3 regions of the Rossellomorea marisflavi genome follow, and region 3 is predicted to be linked to each of the others. Evidence: riboswitches for the same ligand, from Rfam matches in the RefSeq annotation. Region 3 holds a riboswitch; each other region holds the start of a gene.
The links. Region 3 has a riboswitch for thiamine pyrophosphate ahead of tenA (thiaminase II). Riboswitches for the same ligand answer to the same signal wherever they lie in the genome.
Positions count from the first base shown of each region.

Region 1: it holds a riboswitch for thiamine pyrophosphate, as region 3 does, so the genes downstream of both, K6T23_RS07795 (ABC transporter substrate-binding protein) here and tenA (thiaminase II) in region 3, are expected to answer to the same signal.
Region 2: it holds a riboswitch for thiamine pyrophosphate, as region 3 does, so the genes downstream of both, thiT (energy-coupled thiamine transporter ThiT) here and tenA (thiaminase II) in region 3, are expected to answer to the same signal.

Region 1 covers NZ_CP081870.1:1,454,735-1,462,600, reverse strand. Annotated here, with positions in the region: gene K6T23_RS07830 (low molecular weight phosphatase family protein) at 1-43, shown strand, start outside; gene splB (spore photoproduct lyase) at 73-1,101, opposite strand; gene K6T23_RS07820 (transcriptional regulator SplA domain-containing protein) at 1,111-1,356, opposite strand; gene K6T23_RS07815 (TatD family hydrolase) at 1,452-2,231, opposite strand; gene K6T23_RS07810 (ABC transporter ATP-binding protein) at 2,215-2,961, opposite strand; gene K6T23_RS07805 (ABC transporter permease) at 2,958-3,719, opposite strand; gene K6T23_RS07800 (thiamine-binding protein) at 3,716-4,009, opposite strand; gene K6T23_RS07795 (ABC transporter substrate-binding protein) at 4,016-4,993, opposite strand; TPP riboswitch at 5,075-5,184, opposite strand; gene K6T23_RS07790 (phosphotransferase enzyme family protein) at 5,237-6,082, opposite strand; gene K6T23_RS07785 (aldo/keto reductase) at 6,174-7,076, shown strand; gene K6T23_RS07780 (Fur-regulated basic protein FbpA) at 7,286-7,468, opposite strand; gene K6T23_RS07775 (hypothetical protein) at 7,608-7,866, opposite strand, start outside.
Region 2 covers NZ_CP081870.1:443,650-451,515, forward strand. Annotated here, with positions in the region: gene K6T23_RS02355 (hypothetical protein) at 1-737, shown strand, start outside; gene K6T23_RS02360 (ZIP family metal transporter) at 869-1,684, shown strand; gene K6T23_RS02365 (hypothetical protein) at 1,882-2,184, shown strand; TPP riboswitch at 2,239-2,343, shown strand; gene thiT (energy-coupled thiamine transporter ThiT) at 2,405-2,998, shown strand; gene K6T23_RS02375 (DedA family protein) at 3,108-3,761, shown strand; gene K6T23_RS02380 (threonine/serine exporter family protein) at 3,815-4,576, shown strand; gene K6T23_RS02385 (threonine/serine exporter family protein) at 4,597-5,052, shown strand; gene K6T23_RS02390 (DUF2500 domain-containing protein) at 5,103-5,465, opposite strand; gene K6T23_RS02395 (ABC transporter ATP-binding protein) at 5,693-7,420, shown strand; gene K6T23_RS02400 (ABC transporter ATP-binding protein) at 7,404-7,866, shown strand, end outside.
Region 3 covers NZ_CP081870.1:2,291,418-2,299,283, forward strand. Annotated here, with positions in the region: gene thiD (bifunctional hydroxymethylpyrimidine kinase/phosphomethylpyrimidine kinase) at 1-218, opposite strand, end outside; gene K6T23_RS11975 (ThiF family adenylyltransferase) at 184-1,248, opposite strand; gene K6T23_RS11980 (thiazole synthase) at 1,245-2,009, opposite strand; gene thiS (sulfur carrier protein ThiS) at 2,011-2,169, opposite strand; gene thiO (glycine oxidase ThiO) at 2,153-3,292, opposite strand; gene K6T23_RS11995 (thiamine phosphate synthase) at 3,289-3,906, opposite strand; gene tenA (thiaminase II) at 3,906-4,607, opposite strand; TPP riboswitch at 4,708-4,816, opposite strand; gene K6T23_RS12005 (response regulator transcription factor) at 5,268-5,867, opposite strand; gene K6T23_RS12010 (sensor histidine kinase) at 5,864-7,000, opposite strand; gene K6T23_RS12015 (hypothetical protein) at 7,032-7,232, opposite strand; gene K6T23_RS12020 (DUF6509 family protein) at 7,437-7,715, opposite strand; gene K6T23_RS12025 (hypothetical protein) at 7,838-7,866, shown strand, end outside.

The DNA of each region.
Region 1 (7,866 bases), 840 kb from region 3:
CAGGGATCTTGAATCCCTTCTCCCTTCCATCGGAATGAATTGACTGCCATGATCATCATGGCAGTCATTTTTTTATGTGAAGTATTCCAGTTTTGCTTGAGGAAAAGCCTTTTCCATATAACCGTATAGATGATCTTTGATATCCTGTTCTTCGTCTTTCTGATAAATATACTTTCCTATGCCATATTTCCCCCACTTATACCGACGTTCTTCTTCATTGAGTTCAAGTTTCGTCATCGGGTAGTTTTTCTCGATCACCCGTTTGGCCGGCTTTGTAAATCGATGCTGGATGAACTCAAACGTGAGATCTTTTTTGGCCGATGAAGGCAAAGTGGCTTCCAGATGTTCAAACATGGTTTTGTACCCTTCTTCCCATCCTTCGTGAAGATAGATGGGTGCTACAATGAAGCCAAGCGGGTACCCTGCTTCTGCCACTTTCGCTGCAGCCTCGATCCGTTGATCCAATCGCGATGTCCCGGGTTCAAAATTCTTGATCACATAATCAGCGTTGATGCTGAATCTGAAGCGTGTCTTCCCATTATGGTTCGCATCCAGAAGATGATCGACATGGTGGAATTTCGTCACGAATCTCAGCTTGCCATGGTCTGATTTTCCGAAGTGCTCGATTGCGCGTTTCAATGTATGCGTAATATGGTCAATCCCCACAATATCCGACGTACAGGCCGCCTCGAACCGGGTGAATTCAGGCGTGCGCTCCTTGATATATTGATCAGCCGCGTCAAAGATCTCATCCACATTCACATAGGTCCTGATATATGGTTTGCTCCCCATCGTCGTTTGAAGATAGCAATAATGGCAGTGCCCCATACACCCTGTGGCAAATGGGATCGCATATTCTGCGGAAGGTTTCGAGGTGTCGAACTTCAGGGTCTTCCTTACCCCGACTACCAAGGTGGATTTTGCAATCCTGTATTTTTGGAAGTGGTTATCCCCCGGCAAATTCCGCACTTGGTTGTGGGAAGTGGTGTAGCGGATTTCCACGTTCAATTTCTCAAATTTCTCTTTAAGCTGTTTCCCGAGGGGGTACTCTAGAGCGCCCGGTTCAAAGTAGACCAGCTGGGGCATGAATGGTTTCAGCATCTTGTCCTCCTACATCTGACCGAATGATTGTGTGTAGGCCGCTTCAGCATCTGCTTCCGATGCGTAAACTGCAACTTCATTCGTCAAAGGATAATAAGTTTCGTACATGAACAGTGCAAGTTCTTCGGGATGGTCCGGATCATTCACCACTGCTGCAGCCTGGACATTGGCCACGCTTTGAGTATGGGGATTGCGGTAGATCACATAGACAACATCCCCCGCCTGATAGACGGAATCCTGATTGTTGATTTCCATAGGGTTCACCCATTTCCTTTGTATTCCTTTTCATTTTTTCCTACCCGGGATCAAATATGTTGGTAATACCTGCTTATGCCAAAAAAGCTCTCCATTCAAATGGAGAGCCCGTAAAATCGTTTTGTTTGGGTGAAAATCTTCTCGGCAGCTTCGCTTTCGTCCATATTTTTGATTGAAGCGATGCACTTGATGGTTCGACCCATCATACCGGGGTGGGTCATCTGCCCTTTAAATGGCCCTTCAAACGGCCAGGGACCGTCGGTTTCCACCATGATGGCATCAAGCGGAGCTTTTTGCACGATCTTTTGTATTTCATCTTCATACATCACATCCGGTGTTACCGATACTTTATATCCATTGGACAGCACCCTCTCAAGGATTGCTTCGTCCCCTTTGAACCAGTGGAAGTGCGCCTTCTCGACAGAATGATGTTCCAACAGATCGCAAGCAATACCGGCATGCTCGTAGATGCAGTGGAGCACAATGGGTTTTTTAAGGGACTTCGCTTTCACAATGAACCTCTCCAGTAATTCTTCATAAGGTTTGAGCTCAAGATTGGCGTCATCCTGCATCCTGTAATAAGGAAGGCCCACCTCCCCCACGGCCACCAGTGAGCTGGCATGCTGATCGAGGAAGGTGAATAATTCATCCATTTCTTCCTCGGAAGGCAGTTCCTGTTCCGGATGAAACCCGGCTGCCGCTTTCACCCGGCTGTCCATCACGGAGAGTTCCAGTGTCTCACGGCTCGACTTCAAGTTCATCGACACGGCAATCATCCCTCTAATCCCATGTGTATCGAGAGAATCAAGGATTCCCGTGCGTTGCCCGGGAGAATATGCATCCCAGTGGATGTGTGCATCAATCATGTTGAACATACTTCGTCAACTCCCGGAAGATTTCTTTTTTGTACTCGAGGAATTCCGCGCTTAAAATAATTTGTTCATCCCTTGGGCGTAGATAGGGTACCCGGAATTCCTTCTGTACGCTTGACGGTTTACCTGATAAAACAATAATCCGGTCTGATAGGAAAAGGGCTTCGTCAATGTTATGGGTGATGAAGAGAACTGATCTTTTATCCTCATCCCAGATATCCAAGAGCCATTTTTGCATATCAAGCCTTGTGAACTCATCCAGACTGGAGAACGGCTCATCAAGGCACAGCAGGGATTGTGGACTCATCAGGGCCCGGATGAACGCGACCCTTTGCTTCATCCCACCGGATAGTTCATCGGGATACGCCGCCTCATAACCCGAGAGGCCGGCGCGCGCGATCCACTCTTTTGCCCGTGCCTCGTCCTTCCTCCCATGAATCTCTTGACCCAGGATCACATTTCCGAGAACCGTTCTCCAAGGTAATAACGCGTGATCCTGCGGCATATAGCTGATGAAGCCACTCTTACCGTTGATCTTCTCCCCGTTGAGAACAATGGAGCCTTCTTCCGGCTCCATCATCCCACCGATCAAATGGAAGAGCGTAGTTTTTCCGCTTCCTGAAGGGCCAAGGATAGAGACGAACTCCCCTTCTTCAACCTGAAGGGATAAATTTTGTAGGACAGGTTGGTGATCGAAGTGTTTCGATAATGACGTGATGTGAAGCTCGCTCATTTCAATTCCTCCTTCTTCCCTTTCACACACCATTGTTCCAGCAGGACGATGATGCTGAAAAACAACAAGCTCAAGATCATGATGGCGAAGATCGCCACGAATACACGATCGGTCCTGAATGCCGAGGAAGCAAGCGTCATATAGACGCCAATTCCTTTCTGAGAACCAAGCCACTCAGAAATAACGGCTCCCATGACGCTGTATGTAGCCGCAATCTTCAGACCTGAAAAGATGGATGGAAGGGCATGTGGCCATTCCACCTTCCTGAAGATCTGCCCCTTGGCGGCACCCGCCATTTTCATATAGTGAATATATTGGCGTCGCGTCTGTCTGAACCCGTCCATGGTGGAAACCGCTATCGGAAAGAAGCACACAAGCGTGATTACCAGGAATTTAGGCAGCAGGCCAAAACCGAACCATATGACCAGTAGAGGTGCAAGGACGATGATGGGGACGTTTTGCGATAAGATCATCAGCGGATAGACTGCCTCCCTCACCCCTGGAAGAAGATGCAGTGTGACAGCCACAGCGATACCCGCCGCACATCCGATCAAGAACCCGGAAACGGAGAGCCCGACTGTCGAAGTAAGATGGATACGGAAGGAGTCCCAGGAGGCCAAGCCTTCGGAAACAACCTTCATAGGGGATGGCAGCAACCATTGGGGGATGGTGAACACCGTCACCGCCACCTGCCAGAAGATGAATAAAAGGATGAGGGCCGAAACCGGCCGCCATCCCTTCCTTATTCCGTTCATCATGAACGGTATTTACCGGTAAGATCCGTCATCTCGATGCCTTGAGGCTGATAGAGAACCTTGATCTGAGAGATGACATTCACGCTTCCCCTCGTGATCATCTTCTCATTCATGCGCTCCACGATCTTGAACAACTCGCTGAGTTCACCTTCCATTGTCGTTTCTAAAGGATTCACTTCATAGTTCACTCCTGATTCTTCTATGACTGCGATCGCGTCGTCCACATAAGGGATGACATCTTCACCATTCTTTGTTTTCGGGATGATTTGAATACTGACCAATGCATTTGCCATTTATACTCACTCTCCAGGTAAAAATTCATTTGTGTAGGCTTTTTGACTATCAAGTTTCTTTTCCAGAAGTCCATTATCGAACATCCAATCAGCGTAGTTCTTCCATACTTCCGCTTTCTGCTCTCCCCATCTCTCCGCATCGTCTTTGTACTTCGCCGCAAGCCATTCTTGGCTTTTCATGACGAGCTCTTCATCAAGGTCGGGTGCTTCTTTCAGAAGGATCTTGCCTGCTTCATCCGGATGTTCGATGCTGTACTCATATCCTTCCGTTGCTGCCTTCAGGAATGCTTTGACCGTGTCAGGATCATCCTTTATGTGGGATTCGTTCGTCGTGAGGACAGGAGTATAGTAATCAAGCTTATCCGAGTAATCTTTGACATACATCATATCAAGTTCTTCCCCCCGGAGTTCGGCTTCGATTCCCGTCCAGCCATAAAAGATCCAGGCAAAGTCGATATCCCTTTTTACAGCCGTAAAGAAGTCTGTGTCCCCCATATTCACGAAGTTGACCTTCTTCACGTCGGCTCCTTCCTGTTTCATGATCGAGCCCATGACGGCTTCCTCTACGGGAGAACCCCATCCACCGTAGGTCTTGCCTTCGAAATCTTCAGGCTTGGTGATCCCTTTGTCCTTCGGAGCTGCGAATCCGGATGTATTATGCTGGATGATGGCAGCAATCGAGACGATCGGTACATCCTGTACCCTTGCCTGTGTGACACCTTCCTGATACCCTACACCAAAGTCCGCCTTTCCCGATGCCACCAGTTGGTCAGCACCAGCCTCTCCTGGCATGATGATGTCGACATCCAGTCCTTGCTTTTCAAAATATCCTTTTTCTTTTGCCACATACAAACCGGTATGGTTCGTATTCGGAGTCCAATCAAGGACGACCGATACTTTTTTGAGCTTGTCTTTTTCAGCTCCTCCTGCACTGCAAGCAGTCAGCAGAAGGATTGAACTTACGACCATGAGCCATTTTCTCAAGATGCATACGCCCCTTCACAAAATATGTACAGAAAAAAACGCCCGAGGCTCATGGGCCTAGGACGCATCATTAAACAAGAATTCTGTCTACGATCTGTTTCCTACGCTGGTATGAGCCAGTTCAGGTTCAAAGGGTCAGCATCTGATGGATGCACTCTCAACCGGCCACACCGGTCCCCCTACAATAATCACGATATCGGGCGTTATCTTTCATTCCTACTTTGCCATAGTATCTTATGGTTTTCAAGCATTACTTGAAGGGGACATCAGATCTTCAACCGCTTCGGATACCTCTATGAGCTGGGAAAATGCAGCGAAGGGTTCCTTACGTAGATAAAAGGTATATTGAACGATGAACATGGTAAGATGATGCATGAATCGTGCACCGTCTCCTTCCCTGAATGTTGACTCAGCACCGTACCCCTTTAAGAATGCGGTGATCAACGGCCATGATATACCGTTGTGAATGATGAGGTGTGCGCAGAAATAAGCAATGTCAGCCATGCGGTTGGCGACACGAAGCCGCTGAAAGTCGATGATGCCAACATCCCCTTCTTCATCGACTAGGAGATTCCCGGGGTGAACATCACCGTGCACCAGCTGCTTTCCTCGTTCAAGGTCCAAACTGCAAAATTGCTTCACAACGGTCCGCGCCCACCTGGCAACAGGTGAATGGCCGGATTGAAGGATCCACTCCCACGTATGAAGGGAGATATCCCACGTTTTGACTCCTTTGAACGGAAAGTGCATGAAACTTGAATGAAGCTTGGCCAACGTGTTTCCGACAGCTGACATGATCGGAACTTCCCATCCCGGTCGGATTCCGGGAATGCATGCGTATAAGGCGTACCCGCATCCATCCGCCCAGAACATGTTTCCCCCATGTCTTGCGGGATGAGGCATCTCCACCCGGACGGACCGCTGATGAAGATAGGAGGTGAGCTTCTCTTCCAACTTCAACTCCGTCCTCCGCTTGATATAAAAGATGCCCTCGGGACCATGAGCAACCCACACGCTTTCACTTATCTTTTTCACCTTGAACTCTTCTGCATCTTCTTCAGAAAAAAATGCGTTAATAAGGTCTAGCATTTCGTGTTCCACCCGTCTGTGTAGTAAGATATTCATTAGTATGACTGCCTAACCACCATACATACCAATTGCATGAAATGAGGAATGCGCGATGGAAAGAATCAAAATCACAGAAGACCTAAGTTTCTCAAGGATCATCCATGGTTTTTGGAGACTTGCAGACTGGGATTATACAAAAGAAGAAACCCTTTCATTGATCGAGCATGATCTTGAACAAGGCATTACGACATTTGATCACGCAGATCTATACGGTTCGTACAAATGTGAAGAGCTGTTCGGAGAGGCCCTTTCACTGAAGCCTTCTTTGCGGGACCAGATGGAGATCGTCACTAAATGCGGAATCGTCATTCCTTCCGAACAACGACCGCAGCATCGTACCCACCATTACAATACATCGAAATCCCATATCCTTGAATCTGTGGATCAGTCACTCAAGAACCTGTCAACTGACTTTATCGATGTCCTGTTGATTCACCGTCCCGATCCATTCATGGATCCGGAACAAGTAGCAGACGCCTTCACTCAGTTAAAAGACGCCGGTAAGGTCAAACATTTCGGTGTCTCGAATTTCAAACATCACCAGTGGTCCATGTTGCAGGCACATCTTCCGTTCCCTCTCGTGACTAACCAGATTGAACTATCTGCTTACGAGCTTGAAAACATCGAAGACGGCACGTTGAACCTTTGTCAGGAGAAGAAGGTGCCGCCAATGGCCTGGTCACCTCTTGCTGGAGGAGCCATCTTCAAGCAAGGCGATGAAAAAGCCGACCGCCTGCGTGCTGCACTTGAAAAAGTACAGGGCGAAACAGACGCCAACGGAATCGACGAAATCCTTTATGCTTGGCTTCTCACCCATCCTGCCCGCATCATGCCGATCGTCGGTTCAGGCAAAAAAGAACGAATCCAATCAGCCATCAACTCACTGAACATCACCCTAAACCACGACCAGTGGTTCGAAATCCTCCACGCCTCAATGGGCCACGAAGTACCTTAAGAAAAGCGGAGGGGGGTTGTTCTGACCCGACAAGCATAAGACGAGAACCCTGAAAGGCGCTCTTTACCTTTTGGGGTTCTTGACTTATGACCTCGAGGGTCAACCCGCCGGAGCTAGACAAGAAGAAAAGCGAAGGGGGCTCGTTCTGAGGCGACAAGCATAAGACGAGAACCGAAAATAAAAATGACGATCTCTACAGATCGTCATTTTTATTTCCTCCTAATATCAGGAGCTACATAGAAGTCGAGATACACTTCCTGAAGCTCTCCCATTGGCAATTCATACAGCTGTTTATCTTTATATTTATAAACTCCGATTCGCAAGAGCTGTTGAATGTAGAAATCTTTTTTTGAATTTTTGATTGTACTCAGTTCATTTTCTTGGTGTAACATTTTCAACCCCTCCAATTGAGGTGTATACCCCAATCATGGAAGGTTTCAAACCAAGCAATATTGGTTGGTGGAGTAAAATATCCCTTCATCTCTCCGAACTTATTAGAGGTTGATTTTCCACTAAGTGAAAAGATTCACCTTACCCCATTTCACAGGCTACCAGCCCGTATTGGATTCCCGGATCAAGATCCAGTATCATCCTGAACAGTCTTTCTACATCTTCCCCTTTTCTCCTATGGGCGTAATGACCCGACAGCACCTGGATCATTTCATAAGGATAGAGCAGGCACGTGTGGCTTCCCCAATCCGTTTGTCTTCCCACCAACTCTTTTTTGTAAATACCATCCAAGATCTTGTAGAAAAGATCGGATCCATCAGGAAGGAACGGACTGATCCTT
Region 2 (7,866 bases), 1.8 Mb from region 3:
CCCAAGCTGGAGGAAGGAAGAGGAGGGTGAAAAGTGATCGTTTCCTTAAGTTGCTTTGCCGGAATCAGGAGGAACGTGCGTTTTACCGATTTGCCCAAAAAATGATGAGGACGGAGAGGGATTTCAAGCTCAAAGTCTATCCTTCATTGGGCTTCGCCCTGATCCTCCCGTTTCTCTTTATTTTCACAAGGCCAGACCTTTCCATCTCGGATCTTCCTGGAAGTAAATCATATCTGGCTGTCTATGCCAGTCTCATCGTTGCCCCGTCCGTCGTGATGATGCTGAATTATTCCGGAAGGCATAAAGGGTCCTGGATCTACAGGGTAGCTCCTGTGACACGGGTGGACTCGGTCTACAGAGGGACATTGAAAGCATTCCTTGTGAAGCTGTTTCTTCCGGTATACATGATTCTGACCCTTGCATGCATCTTCCTCTATGGGCCTGTAATCATACCGGATCTTTTCGTCATCTTCATGGTTGTGTGTATCACGACGGTCCTATGCAGCCTGTGGATGAATCGGGTTCTTCCTTTTTCAGAAAGTTTCGAGGGGATGGCCCAGAGCGAAACCCTTAAAATCATCCCCTTCTTCTTCGTGGGGGGAGCACTGGCGGGTCTGCATTACCTGGTACTCAAGATACCTTTTGGGATCTATGGGTATGCGGTGATTGTCACTGCGGTCAATCTTGTTTGTTGGAAATGGCTGATCAACGGTCGAAATGAGCCGGAACGTCTTTAGGCGTTTCCGGCTTTTTGCCATGCGCGGAAATTCATTCGTATAACACCATTTGCAGCTATAGGCATATACATAGGGAAGAATGGGTAACGTCGAAAAGGGAATGATGATAGAGGACGAAAGGGGAGAGCTTCATGTTCCTTGATTGGTTAGGCGGACTTAATCCTGCTCTACAGGCGCTTTTCGGAGGAACGGTGACTTGGGGACTTACAGCATTGGGGGCCTCTGCGGTCTTCTTTTTCAGAAAGATTGAGAAACATACATTGAATATGATGCTTGGCTTTGCTGCGGGGGTCATGATTGCAGCGTCCTTCTGGTCCCTTCTTGCTCCTTCCATCGAGTTCAGCGAGCAGAACGGGCAGATTCCGTGGCTTGCACCGGCAGTCGGTTTCCTTCTTGGAGGACTTTTCATCCGACTCCTGGATTTTGTCGTCCCCCATCTGCATCTCGGGAATGCATCGGAAAAGGCGGAGGGACCACCGACGAAGTTCAAGAAATCCACGCTCTTATTCCTTGCCATCACGCTTCATAATATTCCGGAAGGCCTTGCCATCGGGGTGGCATTCGGGGCTGCGGCACTCGGCCTTGGCGATGCGACCCTGATCGGGGCCATCGGTCTTGCCATCGGAATCGGGATTCAGAATATGCCGGAAGGGGCAGCATTATCCATTCCTCTCAGAGGAGAAGGGATGTCCCGAAGGCGGGCTTTCAACTACGGTCAGATGTCTGCCATCGTAGAGCCCATTGCGGCAGTCATCGGAGCGGCAGCCGTGCTGATGATCCAGCCGCTCCTTCCGTATGCCTTGGCATTCGCGGCAGGGGCCATGATATTCGTCGTTGTCGAGGAGTTGATACCGGAATCCCAATCTTCAGGAAGCACAGATCTCGCCACCCTGGGTCTGATGGCAGGGTTCGTGGTCATGATGATCCTGGACGTATCATTGGGTTGAGAGAGAGTACCCTGAAATTTCAGGGTGCTTTTTACATGCTTGTCATGGTCGCTTTACCACGAATGGTGTCGGACTATCTGAAAAAAGAGTCAAAAGACCTATTATCGGTGAATCTTTTTGTCATATCATTCAGATTCTTTTATACTATACTATAAAGGGATTCATTTAGTATGAAAGAACTGGTTGGAGGGGATGGAATGAAGCTGATCGCCGAGTCGAAGAAGACACTGAGCATTCTTTTGGTTGCAATCCTTTTCGTGACAGCAAACCAGATTCCTGGAGTACAGCACGTCACGGCGCGCATCGCGACCAACGTGTATATCAACTTTAAGTATGAGCATTTGAAATTATCCTATGATTCAGTCGAATATTCCCCGCAGCTCGGCGACTACTCCGTAGCGTATAAAGACGGGGAGGGGAAGCGGTATGGCTTCATGGTCACTCCGAAAGCCATGCCGATCTTCATCCGCCATGATCCGTTGGAGCCTGCACCAGAATGATTTTGCCCTTTTCCCGCTCTTCCGTTATAATGGACAGGTAATCAATTTCATAAACGTAACCACAAGGGGAGCCTTTTTGCTGAGAGTGAACGGTTGATCCGTTCTGACCCTTTGAACCTGTTAGTTAGCACTAGCGTAGGGATGTGGAAGGTAGTTTTCTGCCTTGTTGTACATACATTCTCCCTAATGGTTTCGTTCATAGAAAAGGGGGATTTTTTTTATGAAGAATATGAAGCTCATCGTCTTGATCGAAGTGGCGATCATGGCGGCCCTGGCCGTCGTGGTCGATCTGATTCCATCCATCAAGCTCACACCGTCGATTTCTTTCAATGTGGCCATGGTGCCGATCTTCCTGTTGGCATTCAGAAGGGGCTTCAAGGCTGCCACCCTGGCCGGGTTCATCTGGGGATTGTTACAGGTCGCCCTCGGGGAAGCCTGGGTCGTTCATCCGGTACAGGTCTTCCTTGAGTATTTCGTGGCTTTCGCCTTTATCGGTGGGGCTGGACTATTCAGCAGCCGGATCCAGAGCGCTGTGCGCGATGGGAGGAAGAAGGGGCTGCTGAGTTGGATGCTTCTCGCTATTTTGGTCGGAAGCGTGGCCCGTTATTTCTGGCATTTCATTGCGGGTGTGTTCTTCTTCGGATATTTGGCGCCGGATAACCTGTCGCCGATTCTGTTTTCATTTGCTGCCAACGGAGCTTCGATGCTCGGTTCGGCGATACTTTGCGCCATTGTTTTATGCGCGCTGGTGGCTACAGCACCCCGACTTGTCAAAGTCGAGGATGGACGTTCCGTCAATCGTAAAGCTGCGTGAGTGTGAAGATCGGCCGAGGCCGGTCTTTTTCTATTGTGCTGGCGGGGGTTTCGCTTGGGGAGAGCAGGGGTAAATGAACAGGAATAGGACTATGGAAGGAGGGGTGATCATGACGGAATATATGCTGGAGGCTGCCCAGGATTGGGGGGTGTGGGGGATTCTCCTCTCCCTCTTCATCGAAGGGAGTGCCTTCCCATTTGTAGGTACGTTATTCATCGTGACCGTCGGGTTCTTGTTGGAACTATCGTGGCTTGAGCTCTTTTTCGTCTCTTTTGCAGGAAGTGCCCTCTACGTCTTAGGGAGCTATATCCCTTACTTCCTTAGTTATAAGCTCGGTGAAAGGGTGGAGGCACGCCTCAGCCCTGAACGCAGGCAAAAGCTTCGGTCTGCACAGGATCAGTTCACGAAGTATGGCATTTGGAGCGTGGCGATCGCGAGTCCTCTGCATCTGGGGAATGTCGTCCCATTTGTTGCAGGGATGTCCAAGATGGATGTGAAACTCTATTCCTTCCTCACCATGCTAGGGATCACGCCCTCCACCTTCCTCCTTCTCAGTTTCGGGAAATTTTACGGAGGAGATCCTGAAACCGTCATGCGTACAATCGATCATTATCAAAACCTCGTGGTCGGCGCTATCATCGCTGCCACGGTCGTATATGTCCTCTATAAATGGAAGTGGAAGCCCCTCAGGAAAAAAAGTTCCGTCACAGACGGCGGACCCTCTTCGATAAAGAACGATGATGAGTCCTCATTGCGAACATAATTCCTTTCCTTTAAACTAAACCTATTCTTAAATCAATCGTGTGGAGAGATTCTATGGAAGCAAAAATGATGCGAAGATACGATATCATGGAGGTATGCCTCCTTGCAGGGAAAATCATGCTGCAAAGCGGCGCTGAAACGTACAGGGTGGAAGATACCATGATGCGGATCGCAGCCTCCTACGGGATCAAGGAATCCCACAGTTATGTGACGCCCACGGGTATCATCTTTTCAATTGAAACAGAAGAACCGACCAAGACGAAATTGATCAGGATCAACGAGCGCTCCACGGACCTTGAGAAAGTGACGCTCGTCAATAGCCTCTCCAGGCAGATCAGCAAAGGGCATCTGTCTGTGGAAGAGGCCTTTCATGCGCTTGAGAAGCTGGATGAATCGGATCTTTCCTATCCGTTCAAGCTTCAGCTCCTGGCAGCCACCATTGCGAGCGGCTGTTTCCTGATCATGTTCCTTGGATCCTGGAATGACTTTATCCCGGCAGCCATTACGGGCGGTGTCGGTTACATCTGCCTGATCTATTTCCAACGGGTCGTACCGATCAAGTTCTTCTCCGAGTTCTTGGCTAGTCTGATCATCGGCATGCTTGCCTTTGGATTCGTCCAGTCAGGTATCGGGCATCAGCTGGATAAAATCGTCATCGGCTCCGTCATGCCCTTGGTACCGGGGCTGTTGATCACCAACGCCGTCAGGGATTTGATGGCAGGTCATCTTGTATCCGGCCTGAGCAAAGGGGCAGAAGCGTTTCTGACGGCGTTCGCCATCGGTGGCGGGGTTGCGGTTGTCTTCACATTGTTGTAACGGAAGGGGAATGAAGAGTGATGTTTGTTGTTGAACATATGGTGACGAGCTTCATTTCGGCTGCCGCTTTCGGAATCATCTTCAATGCTCCGAAGCAATCGCTGTTCAAATGCGGCATCGTCGGGATGCTCGGATGGATGATCTATATCGTCCTGTTCACCTTTGAAATCGATACCGTCATTGCCACGCTTGCGGCTTCGTTCGTCGTGGCGGTGGTATCGCAGATATTTGCCAAGATGTACAAAACCCCGGTGATCATCTTCAGTGTTGCCGGGATCATCCCCCTTGTTCCGGGGGGCATCGCTTATGATGCCATGAGGAACTTTGTCCAGAATGATTACAATATGGCCATGAACCTCGCAGCTAAAGCATTCATGATCTCAGGGTCGATTGCAATCGGTCTCGTCTTCTCCGAGGTCATCAATCAGGTGATCCGAAACGCAAAGCTCAGTTCCTCTGCGCGCAGGATGAGATGAAACATTATAGAGAAGAAGAGGGTGCCGGTCGCGGCACCCTCTTTTCCTACTTATTCGCTTTTCCTTTCGAAACCGAGATAGCGAGTGCCCTGGAAGGTAAGGAGTCCTTCGTCACCTTCTGCAAGCATGCCGTATTCTGGGCCCTTGACGTGCATCTCCATCCGATCGCCGCTTTCCACTTGAAATGTCATGTAATAGCTGGTGTGTGCCCGCGAATCTCCGCCGCCGCCGTGAACCTCTGTCCGCTTCGACACGACTTCGGCCCTGGATGACAGGCGCGGAGACTGATTGTTCCTACTCCATTCGCCCACACCTTTGAAAACCTGAATCAAGATAACACCTAATATAACGACGAAACCTATCCCTACTAGGACCGGCACGACGTCGAACATGATATCGCCTGTCTCGCCCATAGCTTCTCCCCCTTATCAGTTGCACGATAAAATAGTATACGAAAACAACGTCAAGAAAGTTTCATTCTGGGTCACTGAGGCATTGGGGCGCAGGTGGAGAGAAAAAGGACATTGGGCAAATCTTTCGGCTTCCGTACAATCAAAAAACACGCTATGATGAAAGGAACGATATTTCGGTATTGCCGGCGTTTCCTCCACATCCGGGCGCAGGTATGAAGGGAGTACATATGAAGGTCATACATTTTCTGAAGCCTTATCGCATGGCCATGGCTGTAGCGTGGCTGTTCATGCTCACAGAACTCGCTGTGGAGCTTTTCAACCCATTATTCATGGCGAAGATCATTGATGACGGAGTCATGACCGGGGATCTGGATCTCGTGCTGAAATGGGGTGCCATCATGGTGGCCATGTCCTTATTCGCATTCCTCTCCGGCATCGCCAATTCTTTTTTCGCAGCCCATACCAGTCAGGGCTTCGGGTATGATTTGAGAGGGGCCCTTTATGAAAAGGTCCAGTCATTCTCCAAATCGAGCTTTCAACACCTTCCCGCGTCTTCCCTCATCACGAGGATGACCAATGATGTCAGGCAGATTCAAAATACCATTTTCATGAGTCTCCGGATCATGCTGAGGGCTCCACTCCTGGTCGTGGGGTCCACCATCATGGCCCTCTTGGTGAATGCCAGGCTCACCTTGATCCTGCTCGTGATCATCCCTGTGCTGTGGCTATTCCTCGTCTGGGTCCTCAAAAAGGGCTGGGGCTTGTTCGGGAAGGTTCAGATCCGTCTTGACCGGGTGAATGAAGTCATGAAAGAGAACCTCTCAGGCATGAGACTGATCAAGGCATATACTCGGGGGCAATATGAAGAATCCCGTTTTGGTGAAGCCAATGATTCCCTCAAGGATCGAACGATGACAGCCCTCCGCTTCATGGAAATCATCATGCCTTTACTGATGCTCGTTATGAACATGGCCCTCCTGTATATCCTTTGGCATGGCAGTGAACGAGTTGCGGCTGGAGGAGTACAAGTAGGGGAAGTGGTTGCCATTGTCACCTATGTAACCCGGATTTCATCGGTGTTCTCCATCTTCTCGTTCATCATCACTAGCTTTTCACGTGCGAAGGCATCATCGGGCCGGGTGGGGGAAGTATTGAACACCACTGTCGATATTACGGATCATGAAGGGGCAGCAGGTCAGGTGGTAAAAGGGGAGGTTGTATTCAAGGATGTTTCCTTCCGGTACCCTGGCACGGATGAATACGCCCTAGAGGATGTTACATTCACCCTTCAGTCCGGTGAGACGATGGCAGTACTCGGGGCGACTGGTTCCGGTAAGACGTCCATGTTCCAGCTGATCCCGAGGCTGTACGACCCTCAATCCGGTGAAATTGAAATCGATGGCCAGCCCCTGGGAAGCATCCCTCTGAATACGCTCAGGACTTCAATCGGCTTCGTCCCTCAGGAAGCCGTCTTATTCTCGGGGACCATTGCCGAAAATCTTCTCTGGGGAAAAGAAGGCGCATCACAAGAAGAGATGGAACAGGCGGCAAAGGACGCTCAGATCCACGATACCATCAGCCAGCTCCCGCGGGGATATGAAACGGTTCTCGGCCAAAAAGGTGTGAATCTTTCCGGGGGTCAAAAGCAGCGCCTTTCCATTGCGCGTGCTTTGATCAGAAAGCCGGCAATCCTCATGCTCGACGACAGTACGAGTGCCTTGGATATGAAAACCGAGGCGAAGCTCATTCATGCGCTAAAAGGGTATGAATGCACAACCATGATCATCACCCAAAAGGTAGGGACCGCCATAGGGGCGGATATCATCCTTCTCCTTGAAGACGGAAAGCTGATCGCCCATGGTAATCACCAATCACTTATGACAGACTCCCCGTTGTACCGCGAAATTTACCAATCTCAGTTCGGAGAGGAGGGGCAGCATGTCAAGACACGTTAGAAAGAAGCTGGGGAAACATGATAAAGCGAAGGATATGAAAGGCACCCTGCATAGGATCTGGGATTACCTTTCACGCCAGCGGGTGCTTCTCTATATGGTCATCGTCATGGTGGTCATCAGTTCCGCTGCATCGCTCCTCGGTCCGTTCCTTGTAGGGAAGGCCATCGATGACTATGTCGTCACGCGTGAAATTACCGGACTCGGACGTTTGCTCATCGCCCTGATCCTGATCTATATTCTTCACTCCATCTCTGTGTGGTTCCAAAACTATTGGATGATCGGGATTGCGCAGGAAACGGTACACCGGATGAGGAAAGATTTGTTCCACCAGCTGCATCAGCTTTCGATCCCATTCTTCGATAAGAGGAAGCACGGGGAGTTGATGAGTCGTGTGACAAACGATATCGATAACGTAAGTGCCACGCTGAATAGTTCGTTCATTCAGA
Region 3 (7,866 bases):
GCGTCAGGAGACAAATCCGTTGCAATGGCCTCCATCTGTTCGCCCACAAAACACGGTGGTACAGGATGGATCCCGTGGACGCCCAATGTGTTTTGTGCCGTAACAGCAGTGATCGCACTCATTCCGAACACCCCGAGCTCCTGGAACGTCTTTAAATCCGCTTGGATCCCTGCGCCGCCACCGCTATCTGATCCTGCTATGGTCAATACTTTCTTCATCTTGCACACACTCCTGTTCATCGATGTATTTACGGTAGATGGCCTCTGCTTGGGAAATGTCTGAAGTCCCATGAATCAATGCACGTCCATCTGAAAAAACGACCATCCGGTGCCCTTCGATGCTCACATTCACCAGGAAGCGATTCGCACTGAGGAGCTGTACCCCCTTCATCCTTTCAGTGAACGATTCAAAATGAAGATTGAGTGGGCTTGACGGTCTGATATGAACGGCATCCCTCCCGCAAAGGATGCTAGCTTTCACTCCAGTTACCCCTTTCAATGCAGGAAAGCTTGGATTGGGTCCGCATGTCGGGCAATCTTTTTTCCTTAAGCGTTGAATCAAAATCTCACTACGGCTGTTTTCCCACAGATCAAAGGACAAGAGGGTCTTTCTTAAAGCGCCGTTTGCGCCGGTAAGGATCTTCAACGCTTCTGTTGTCTGATAAGAGGTCACCATCGTGACGGCTGGAGAGATGATACCTTGCGTTTCACACGAATCTCCATTCATGGGGATCACGTCTTGTATGCAGCGAAGGCAGGGCCTTTCGTCAGGGAGAAACGTATGCGTGATCCCATAGGATCCAAGGCAGGCGCCGAAAATCCACGGAATGGCTCTCATCCGGGCGTGATCATTCACCATAAGTCTCACTTCGAAGTTATCGGTTGCATCAATCAAAAGATCCGCTTCCATCGAGGAAAGCATACCGGGAGTGACTTCGCCGACCCTCCCTTCGATTTCCACCTGTGAATTCACTTGCTTCAACCGGCGTTCGGCTGCCGCCGCCTTTGGAAGTGAATTCTCTGCATCATGCTCCGTATAGAGCTGTTGCCGCTGAAGATTGCTCCATTCCACATAATCACGGTCGATGATGGTGAGCTTCCCTACACCCGACCTTGCCAACATGTCGGCGACAGAAGATCCCAGCGCACCGGCACCGATAATGATGACGTGCTTCTCCCCCAGGGCATCCTGCCCCCGTTCCCCGATGGGAGAGAATAAAATCTGTCTGGAATACCTTTCTCTCTTCACTTCATCAGTCCCTCCGAGGGGCTGCTTGCGGTAGCGTAGATCCTTTCTGGTATACGGCCCGCTTCGTATCCCAGTCGGCCAGATAACACCGCGTGCTTCATTGCCTCTGCCATTTTCACAGGGTCACCTGCTTGAGCAACGGCCGTGTTCAATAAAACGGCGTCTGCTCCAAGCTCCATCGCTTTGGCTGCATCTGCAGGTGAGCCGATACCTGCATCGACAATGACGGGTACATGAGCCTGTTCGATGATGAAGGAAAGATTCAGCGGATTGATAATCCCCTGACCAGATCCGATCGGAGAAGCACCAGGCATGATGGCATGCACACCAAGCTCCTCTAGTCTTCTGGCAAGGACGACGTCATCCGACGTATAGGCAAGTACCGTGAACCCCTGATTCAGCAGTTCTTCAGATGCCTTCAAGGTTTCCAACGGATCCGGTAGCAGGGTCTTTTCACATCCGATCACTTCCACTTTGACCATGTCACACAAACCGGATGCCTTGGCAAGCTGCGCATGGCGGACGGCTTCCGCGGCATCCTTCGCTCCGGCAGTATTGGGCAGTAAAGTAAAACGCCCGAGATCTGATTCTTCCAAGGCATTTTCTCCAGGGGGATCAAATACGTTCAAGCGCCGGACTGAAAAAGTGAGGATCTCTGCACCGGACGCTTCCACCGCCTGTCGCTGAATCTCTTGGTCCGGATATTTCCCCGTTCCGAGGAGCAATCTTGATTGAAATTCATACATCCCTATCTTCAACATGTCATCCGCCTCCTACAAAATGGACGATCTCTACCCGATCGCCAGCGTTCAATTTAATATCCTCATGCTCATCCTTCTTCAGTATCTGTTTGTTCCACTCCACAATCACCCTACGATCACCGATCGTAAGATGGATAAGAAGGTCATCGACCGAATTCACATGATGCGGAATCATGGTCTCTATTCCATTGACAAGTATATTCATGACCCAAGCCCCTTTCAAAGTCCTTATCAATCAGTAAATCTGCCATCAGCACGCCAGTAATCGGGGCTAGAAGGATCCCATTCCGGTAGTGACCTGTCGCCAATGACAGTCCTTCCACATCCGGAACCCTACCGATGTATGGAAGCCGGGAAGATGTTTTCGGCCTGGTGCCTGCCCAGGCTTTTCTCCATACTGCGTCAGCAAGATCCGGTGCTATGGTGCATGCCTTGGCAAGTAAACTCGAAACACTTTCAGCAGATACATCCTCATTGAATGATCCCTCTTGTTCGGTGGCCCCGATCGTCAAAGTGCCATCTGCTTTCGGTACCAAATACAGGTCATCTGTCACAATCGTCCTGTTCAGACATCCTTCCTTAGGAACCAAGGAAATGCATTCCCCTTTCACCGGGACCACGTCCAGGACGATTTCTAACCGTCGCAGGATGTGCTGGCTCCATGCCCCTCCCGCTACCACCACCTCATCACCGTAAAGACGACCCCTCGAAGTGTTGACCCCGAGGATTGTTCCACCTTCCATGATCAGGGATTCTACTTCGGTGCCTTCATGGAGTACCGCCCCCTTGCTTGCAGCCGATATAGACAGGGCCTCGGACAGTCGCGGTGCGAGAACGTTCCCGTCACGGGGAATAAAGAGACCACCAATGAACGAATGGGACAAGGATGGTTCCATTTCCCTTAACTCTCTTTCTTCCAGCCATCGTAAGTGCTCCATTACTCCTTCAGGACTATTCGCTTCCCCTCGGAGGAGGTGCTGTTCCCTGTTGGTCGTAGCCGGGATGATCATTCCATTTTGTTTTAAACCGATATCGACCCCTGAACAGTCCAGAAGTTCATCAGCAAGGTCAGGGAAGAGATTCCGACTTTCTTTGGCAAGGGATGTCATGGATGGGTTTCCCCTTGTTTCAGTATGAACCCCCAGCATTCCCGCTGCTGCACCTGTGGCTTTACATGCAAGCGTATCTTTTTCCAAAAGGGTGACGCTGCATCCCTTCTTCACAAGCTCGAAGGCGATGGATAGACCAATCACACCCCCACCGACAATAATGATACGCTTCATAGTACTTCAGCTCCCTTTATAGATAATCGATATTCCTCGGCCGCTCTCAGCGGATCCCGGCTGAGAAAGACACCAGACAACACGGCGATGCCCATTGCCCCTGCACGGATCACTTCAGCCGCGTTGTTCGGCGTAATTCCACCTATTCCAACCACGGGCAATCTATCCTTTACTGTGCTGATCGCACCCACACCGATACCGGCTTTTCCAGGTTTAGAATCAGTACGGTATACATTCCCCAGGATGACGGAGTCTGCCCCTGCTTTCCTTGCCGCTTCTACTTCGACCGGGGTATGAACGGAGACTCCGATTTTAATAGTCGGGAATGCCTTTTTGATTTGGGATGGCTTGACGCTCCGGGATCCCAGCTGAATTCTTTCAACCCCCGTCAACAATGCTATGTCTACACGATCATTGACCACGAGCTTCCCCGCAGGCACCCCGGTTGAAAGCAGGGCGATAATGGTGTCATATAAACAGCGTGATGACCAATTGATTTCCCTCAGGTGAATGGCATCCACCAGGTGATGCACACGAGTACAAATATGGATGACCTCTCGCGGAACCTGCTTTCCCGAAGTGATGATGTGAAACTCCGGATGGGGTCTCACCATCAAGCTCCAGCTCCGGATCGGACGGTCGTCAGTAATTCCTGGAAGGGCCACCGCTCAAGGGTGAAAGCCATCTCCCAAAACTGCAGTTCATAGATGCTGCTCATGATGAACAGTTCCTTCATACGAGCACGCTGATCATAACTTGCGCGCTCTGCCAGTTCATCGAGCCGTTGGATCTGTTCCTCGACCAGCTCCCTGAACCATTCCCCTCCGTAGGTGGCGATCCACTCCTGGTAGATAGGCTCTTCCGGAGAGCTTCCTTTCAACTTTTCTCCCACCTCGTAGTAAAGCCAGTAACAAGGAAGCAAGGCAGCCAAGATATCAGCCAAGTCACCGACCTGAGCAGACCGATACATGTGTGAAGCGTAAGCGTACGCAGTCGGAGATGGGACGAACCGCTCTTTTTCTTCTTCTGTGATTCCGAGTTTGTTAGAAAACCCTTCATGGAGAGAAAGCTCTGCTTCGAATGTTGCCTGTGCATGTGCAGCCAACCGGGCAGAAGTTTGAAGATCGGCCGCTTTTGAAGCTCCCAGTGCCTGCATTTTTGAAAAATGGGTCAGGTAATAGGAATCTTGCAAAACATAAAATTTAAAATTCTCAAGCGGCAGGGAACCATCTCCGATCCCCTGTACGAAAGGGTGTTGAAAACTCGCTTCCCAGCAATCATCTGCAGCCAGCCGTAATTCTTCTGAAAACTTCATTTCTTTTTCCTCCTCCTGACGATCCACTGAAACGAAAAAAAGCCATTTTCCACATAGTTGGTGGAAAATGGCTTTTTGAGAATATAAAACGGATGGAAATACCCTCAAAGCGCCACTTCCCTACGCTGGTATCAACCAGATCAGGTTCAAAGGGTCTTGAAGTTTCACTTCAATCTCAGCCGCTATTAAGGGCCCCCCTAGTGGATCGTCATATGTAAGTTGAGTTCGATGCTATCTTATCATGAAGAGATGGATTGTCAAGTCCATCCAAGGAAGAAACTGCTTTTATCCTATAAAATCGTTCAAAGGTGTGGCGTTATATAATTTCTATTAGTTTTTGGATTGGCATGTGATAAGTAGGAGTCCGTACTCTTCGCTGCGGCCAACCGCTTTCCACGGGATGTGCGGTGAGCCTCCTCATTCTTGCAGGGTTTCACCCTGCCCGCTTGGCACGTTGGAGTCAGTTGGCTTCCGCTTCTAACACTCTGTAGTGAAAAGTGGAAGTTACCGTAGAAAGAAAAGAAGGACTTTATATACGTTTGATTTTCTGATCATTGTTGTAAGCAGGTCAAGTTGTCTACCCGTTCCTTCGGTTCTACCCATGGTGAAGGGTGGTTTCAGGTCGGGGATCATCATTTTTGTTCAGTGCAAAAAAACAACTCACTTGAACCAGCCTTTCTCCTTCGATTGGGTAATGGCTTCGATCCTATTTTTCACGCCTAGTTTTTCAAGGATGGTTGAGATATAATTGCGGACGGTCCCTGCCTTCAAACTGAGTTCATCGGCGATTTCCTGCGTGTTTTTCCCATCTGCGACGAGCCATAGGACCTCTTTCTCACGATCGGTCAATGGATTTTCTTCCCCATAGACATCATCCATGAGTTCTGGTGCAAACATCCTCTTACCGTCCATGACGAGACGTATGGATTGAGCCAGTTCTTCACTGGGACTATCTTTCAGAAGATATCCCTTCACCCCTGCCTTCAGGGCGCGTTGAAAATACCCTGATCGTGCAAAGGTGGTCAAGATGATGACCCTGCAGTCCGTGTCTTTCAGTCTTTCTGCTGCTTCCAGGCCGGTCATCTTGGGCATTTCGATATCCATCATGCATATATCAGGACGTAGTTCCCGAACGAGCGAGAGCGCTTCTTCCCCGTCTCCTGCCATCCCTACGACTTCCATATCATCCTCGAGGTTCAAGAGGGAACCAAGGGCCCCCAGCATCATCCTCTGATCTTCTGCAATCACGATTGAAATCAATTGTAACCCTCCCTGTTTGTATCTTTTATTACTTTAGGCACGATCATTGTCAGAGTGGTGCCATCTTCTCCTTCGATTCCAAGCTCTCCGTTCACGAAGTCGAGCCGCTCACGGATTCCAATCAATCCGCTCCCTTTTGATTTGCGGTAATCCTTAGGGATGCCTTTACCGTTATCAGAAAGAACGAATCTAAGGCTATCATGGCTTTCCACCACCCTGAGTGTACACTCTGTGGCGCCGCTATGCTTAACGATATTTGTAACGGCTTCCTTCAGGCACATACTGAGGATATTCTCAAGGAACAGCGATATATTGGGGAGCGGTTCCTCGTATTCAGGGATGAACCGGATGTCGGCAGCTGACAAGAGCTGACGGATCCGGATGAATTCATCCTCGAGCCGGATACCCCTCATCTGTGATACGAGTGTCCGGACTTCGCTCAACGCCGTCCGTGCCGTCTGCTGGACATCCATGAGCTCGCTCTTCGCCTGCTCCGGATTCTTTTCAACCAGCTTTCTGGCAAGATCACTTTTCAATCCGATCAATGATAATTTCTGACCCAGGGTGTCGTGGAGATCCCTTGCGATCCGCTGCCGTTCTTCCTGCTTCACCAATTCCGAGATCCGTTTATTGGCGTCCTCGAGTTGCTCTTCTAACTGCCCTTGTTTGTTTCGATTGAAAATATTGAAAGGAAGCAGAATCACACTGATCCAAATGATCAGGATAAAAGGAAACTGAGAGAGGAAAACCTCATGCTGGAGGACGAATTTATAATTGATCGATGCCGTTGTGAGGACCAAATGCACCACATATAGCGTCAGGAACGCCGCCCGGTTCCGTATATTCCCATTGTAATAGGCGATATAAAAGGCAAAATAGATAAAATTGAATTGCACGGTCATCGTGATGGAAATGGCGATCAGGATCCCTGTCCACAAATACACCGGCCACCTGCTCGACAGGAAGGCAAACCGCAACGATATGAAAAACATGATCGTCAGGATGATACCGGTGATGATTTCCATGGTGGAGGAAGATTGAAAAATGAAGTAAAACGGCAGAATCGACGCAATGGCCCACACATAAGGTGACGTGCCTGAACCTTTGAGCTTCCCTGTGGAAATGTTCATCATGATTCCTCTTTTCCTTTCAGACATAAAGCCCTTAATATTTCCTTTTTTGAATGGCTTTTTGTTTTTGCATCACGTCATACGATTTATGTATGATATCGCTTAACACGTCACCTTTATAAACACGGCCGATTTTTGTGTTCTCTTGATAGTATTCGACAATCTCATCCAATTTCTCCGACGTTTCCGGGTCAATCCTTACATTAAGCTGCATCTTCCCTTGATTTGACAACATTTATCTCCACCTTTCATCAGAAGTATAGCAACTGCTAGCACTTAGATATCTTTATCATAGCACATGATATCAGGAAAAATCGACCAAAAATTACAACGTTTAAAAGAAATCCCAGGAGGAAATCCTCTCCATCCACACCCCCTTCTTATCATAAAAAAAGAACACCCTTTTACCGCAGCCAGGGCCGTAAAGGGTGTTTTCACATCAGATATTTTCGTCACAATAAGCAACCAATGCCTGCTCTTCTTCTTCCTCAAGGGCAAAATCCAAGTAGGTTTCGGAACCCCGTTCGATGATAGAATACTGAGCGAGTTTGGAGGATGCTTCCTCCCTGACGTAAATGCCTTTTATATACATTCCGGATGGTGTATATAATTCATCATCTTCCGGAACTTCGATTTCAATCATGACTTCATACCGCTGTCCCGGAAGGATTCCGGTCGGGTCTTTCAACTCTTCTGCGTTCATTTGAATAATCTCCATGCATAACTTCCTTTCATACCTTTTCCTAAACCCCTATTATACACGTAATCCCTCCCTTTCACACCATTCTCTTCTCAACCCCATGTTTTCTCGGTTATAATGGTGCTTTAAGGAGTGATCTCATGGAACGAAATGAAATGGAAAAGAAAAT